One region of the Streptomyces sp. NPDC059900 genome, then DNA from elsewhere that is predicted to be linked to it. Evidence: riboswitches for the same ligand, from Rfam matches in the RefSeq annotation. Region 1 holds a riboswitch; the other holds the start of a gene.
The links. A riboswitch is a leader RNA that binds a small molecule or an ion and turns the genes downstream of it on or off. The one in region 1 is predicted to bind cyclic di-AMP.
Positions count from the first base shown of each region.

Region 2: linked by a shared signal. The riboswitch ahead of ACQKIP_RS18285 (NlpC/P60 family protein) and the one ahead of ACQKIP_RS25825 (transglycosylase family protein) in region 1 are both predicted to bind cyclic di-AMP.

Region 1 is NZ_JBNNJZ010000228.1:885-3,077, reverse strand. It holds gene eno (phosphopyruvate hydratase) at 1-396, opposite strand, end outside; gene ACQKIP_RS25825 (transglycosylase family protein) at 624-1,331, opposite strand; cyclic di-AMP (ydaO/yuaA leader) riboswitch at 1,335-1,530, opposite strand; gene ACQKIP_RS25820 (transglycosylase family protein) at 1,712-2,193, opposite strand, start outside.
Region 2 is NZ_JBNNJZ010000119.1:417-2,609, reverse strand. It holds gene pcrA (DNA helicase PcrA) at 1-976, opposite strand, end outside; cyclic di-AMP (ydaO/yuaA leader) riboswitch at 1,220-1,376, shown strand; partial or broken gene ACQKIP_RS18285 (NlpC/P60 family protein) at 1,385-2,193, shown strand, end outside.

The sequences.
Region 1 (2,193 bases):
GCGGAAGAGCGGCAGGTCGGAGGCCTCCGACGCGGCGTGCGCGACGGCGAGCGAGACGCCGAGGATGGCGTTGGCGCCGAGCGAGCCCTTGTTGTCGGTGGCGTCGAGGTCGAACATCGCCTGGTCGATCAGGCGCTGCTCGGTGGCGTCGTACCCGACGAGCTCCGGGCCGATCTGCTCGATGACGGCGAGGACGGCCTTCTCGACGCCCTTGCCCTGGTAACGGTTGGGGTCACCGTCACGGAGTTCGATGGCCTCGAAAGCACCGGTGGACGCACCGGACGGAACGGCGGCACGACCCGTGCTGCCGTCGTCGAGGCCGACCTCGACCTCGACCGTGGGGTTGCCTCGGGAGTCCAGGATTTCCCGGGCTACGACGACGTCGATGGACGGCACGAGCATCTCCTTCTGGGATGTGACGCGAGTACGCGGGGCGTCGGCCCCGCGGACACGAGCCTAACCGGCTCCCGGACAACAGCCAGCCGACCGACCGTCCTGTGGACAAACCGAGAGCAAAATGTTTACGAACGGAACAAACATACCCCGCCCCCGGTGCGTACGGGGGATACGCGCACCGGGGGCGGGGTGGACCCGTGGGGACGGGGGCGGGCAGCAGCTACCGCTTAGCTGAGGTGGAGCTGCTGACCGGGGTAGATCATGTCGGCGTTGTCGATGATGTCGCCGTTGAGCTTGTACACCTTGTGCCAGCCGCCCTTGACGTTCTTCGCCTCGGCGATCTTGGAGAGGGTGTCACCCTTCTCGACCTTGTACTCGCCGTCGCCCTTCTTGACCTTCTTGCCGGTCGGGGTCTCGACGGTCTTCTTGGACTCGGTCTTGGGCGCCTCGGCCTTGGGAGCGGCCTTCTGCTGCGGCTGCTCGGTCTGCGGCGTGGGCTGGCTCTTGGGCTGCTCCTGGGTCTGCTGCGGGGCGCTCTCCTGCGCACCGCCACCCTCGTTGGAGGCGCCCGAGAGGCCGACGCCGCAGCTCGGCCAGGCACCCTTGCCCTGACCCGCGAGAACCTTCTCGCCGATCTCTATCTGCTGGGCCTTGGAGGCCTTGTCCGCGCTGGGCGCGTACTTCGTGCCGCCGTACGCCGCCCAGGTGGACGACGAGAACTGCAGGCCGCCGGTGTAGCCGTTACCGGTGTTGATCGACCAGTTGCCGCCGGACTCGCACTGCGCGACGGCGTCCCACTCGGAGTTCGTCGCGGCGGATGCCTGGCCGGCCGCCATCAGCGGGGCTGCGACCGCGACACCGGTGACGCCGGCGAGCGTGGCGACACGGGTGGCCTTGGACGGGCGGCGGTGCTTGCCCTTGCTGGAAAACAGCATGAGTGATCCCCTCACCGACGCCTGCGAGGTGAGCTGTCGGGTTCGGGCCGATGAAGTTGCCCGGCCGCGCTTCTGTGAGCGCGGCTTAACCCCTAGCCGTTTCCGTCCGTCTCCCCGCCTCGCTCTCACGAGGCCGTTCAACGGCCGGTCCGGGCGGAAACCTTGGGTCCCCCGCTCCTGCCTACGGCGCTTGCGCGACGACTGTTCCCGAACGGCCGTTGGCAGGACTCGGCGTACCGACCGGCGGGGCCCGCTGTGGCGAGCGGTCACGACCGTAGGCATGCTCCCGGCCGAATTCCAAAGACGATCAGGGCCTTTGAGACCCATGTCTCACTTGCGCCAATCTGGACATCAGGCGCAAAGCGACTCGCCAACTACCCCTACTTTTCGCCCAAATCGAGGCTCTGACCGGGAAGGATGAGGTCGGGGTCGGAGCCGACAGACTCCTCGTTCTCGGCGTACAGCTCGGTCCACCCGCCCCGCACGTCGAGGTCGTCGGCGATGACCGAGAGGCTGTCTCCGGAGCGGACCGTGTACGTCCCGTCGGAGCCGTCCTGCTGGCGCTCGTCGCCACGGGAGGCGTGCCGGCCCGAACCCTCGCGGGAGGAGTCCTCCGCGGCCTCGTCGTCCGCGCTGCCGCCGCGGTGGCGGCCTTCGCCGTCACCGGCCGAGGGGGTGGCGGCGGGCGAAGTGGCATCGTCACGGCCGGACTTGGCCGAGTCATCCGACTTGCCCGACTCGCCCGGCTCGTCGTGATTCTTGTCTCGCGCCTCGTCGTCGGCGCGGGAGTCGGAGCCGGAGCCGGATTCACCGGAGTCCTTGTCCGACGACTTGTCCGAAGGCTCGGCGCTTTCCGAGGAGT
Region 2 (2,193 bases), on a different contig from region 1:
AGGCGTAGATCGACTGGTCGGCGTCACCCACGACACACAACTCGGCCGGGTCGTCCCCCTCTCCCCCGGAAGGACCGACCAACTCTCGCACCAGGGCGTACTGGGCGTGGTTGGTGTCCTGGTACTCGTCGACCATCACGTGCCGGAAGCGGCGGCGGTAGTGCTCGGCGACGTCCGGGAACGCGCGGAACATGTGGACCGTCGTCATGATCAGGTCGTCGAAGTCGAGGGCGTTCGCCTCGCGCAGCCGCGACTGGTACATCGCGTATGCCTGGGCAAGCGTCTTCTCGAAGCCGTCGGCGGCCTGACCTGCGAAGGTCTCCTCGTCGATCAGCTCGTTCTTCAAGTTCGAGATCTTGGCGCTGAAGGACTTCGGCGGGAACTTCTTCGGGTCGATGTCCAGGTCACGGCAGACCAGTGCCATCAGGCGCTTGGAGTCCGCGGCGTCGTAGATCGAGAAGGAGGACGTGAAGCCGAGCTTCTTCGACTCGCGGCGCAGGATGCGGACGCACGCGCTGTGGAAGGTCGACACCCACATCGCGTTGGCCCGCGGGCCGACGAGCTGCTCGACGCGCTCCTTCATCTCGCCGGCGGCCTTGTTCGTGAACGTGATCGCCAGGATCTGGCCCGGGTGCACGTGCCGCTCGGCCAGGAGGTGCGCGATGCGGTGCGTGAGGACCCGGGTCTTGCCGGAGCCCGCGCCCGCGACGATGAGCAGCGGGGAGTCCGCGTGCACGACGGCCGCGCGCTGGTTCTCGTTGAGACCGTCGAGGAGGGCCGCCGGGTCGATCACGGGGCGCGGGGCGCCGCCGCGGTAGTGCGCGTCGCGCGGTGCGGGCGCGTCGAACTTCCCGTCGAACAGATCATCCGGAATGGATTCCGGAGCGCTGTCCTCGGGCGGTGGCGGGGGCTCTTCCTCCGAAGCCCGCGAGGGCTTGAGGTCCGCCAGGAAGCTGTCATCAAAGAGGCTGCTCATCGCCTCCCGAGTCTAGGCGGCCCCACTGACAACCCGCCCCGGGTTCCGGCCACGTCACTCAGCCTACGCCCTGCCCGCGGACGATTACTCTCCGCTTAGGCGCGACGTGCCCGCGTCAAGAGCTTCGTAAAGTAACGAAAATGTATCGGGCATATCGAACATCAACCTTCACACGGACCACACGAGTTGGCTAGCGTGCTGCGCGGGCTGCTCGTACTCCCACCGGCGAACCCCGCCGGTAACGTGTGGCCTCCGCCGAGTTCGATCTCCTCGGAGCCGGGGACCCACGATGAACTTGGGGTGAATCGGTCCCGTACGCAGTACGGGACTGTAGGGCAACCTTCCGGAACCACCCGCCCGAACCCGACAGCTAACCCGGTAGGCGGTCTACGGAAGGAGTCGCCTCCCTTGGCGTCGCACCGCAAGCCGCGGACCCGCATTGCCGCCCTACGCGCCACTCCCGCCCTCGGCATCACGACGGCGGCCCTCACCTCCGTGGCCCTGCTGTCACAGAGCGCGCAGGCGGCACCGTCCGCACCGCAGAAGCCCAGCCTCGAAGAGGTCCAGAAGAAGGTGGACGACCTCTACCACCAGGCGGGCGTGGCCACACAGAAGTACAACTCGGCCAAGGAGCGCACCGACAAGCAGCGCAAGAAGGTCGACACCCTGCTCGACGACGTGGCCGAGCGCACCGACAAGCTGAACGAGGCCCGCCAGGAGCTGGGCTCGTTCGCCGCTGCGCAGTACCGCACCGGCGCCGTCTCCGAGACCGCCACGATGATGCTGGCCGACGACCCGCAGGGGTACTTCGACCAGAACCATCTGTCGGACCGGCTGACCGCGCGCCAGAAGAAGGCGGTCGACGACTACCAGACGAAGCAGGCCGCCGCGACGAAGCAGCGCACGAAGGCCGCCAAGAGCCTTCAGACGCTGAGCGACTCGCGGGACGACCTCAAGACGAGCAAGCAGGACGTCCAGGAGAAGCTGGGCAAGGCGCGCACGCTGCTCTCGGAGCTGACGGCCGAGGAGAAGGCGCGGCTCGCGGCGATCGAGAAGAAGAAGGAAGAGGCGGCCAAGCGCAAGGCCGCCGAGCTGGCCCGCAAGCAGGAGGCCGAGGCGGAGGCCAAGCGCAAGGCGGCTGAAGAGGCCGCCGCCAAGGAGCGCGAGAAGAACAAGGAGACCCCCGACTCGGGCTCCGGTTCCGACACCGGCTCCGG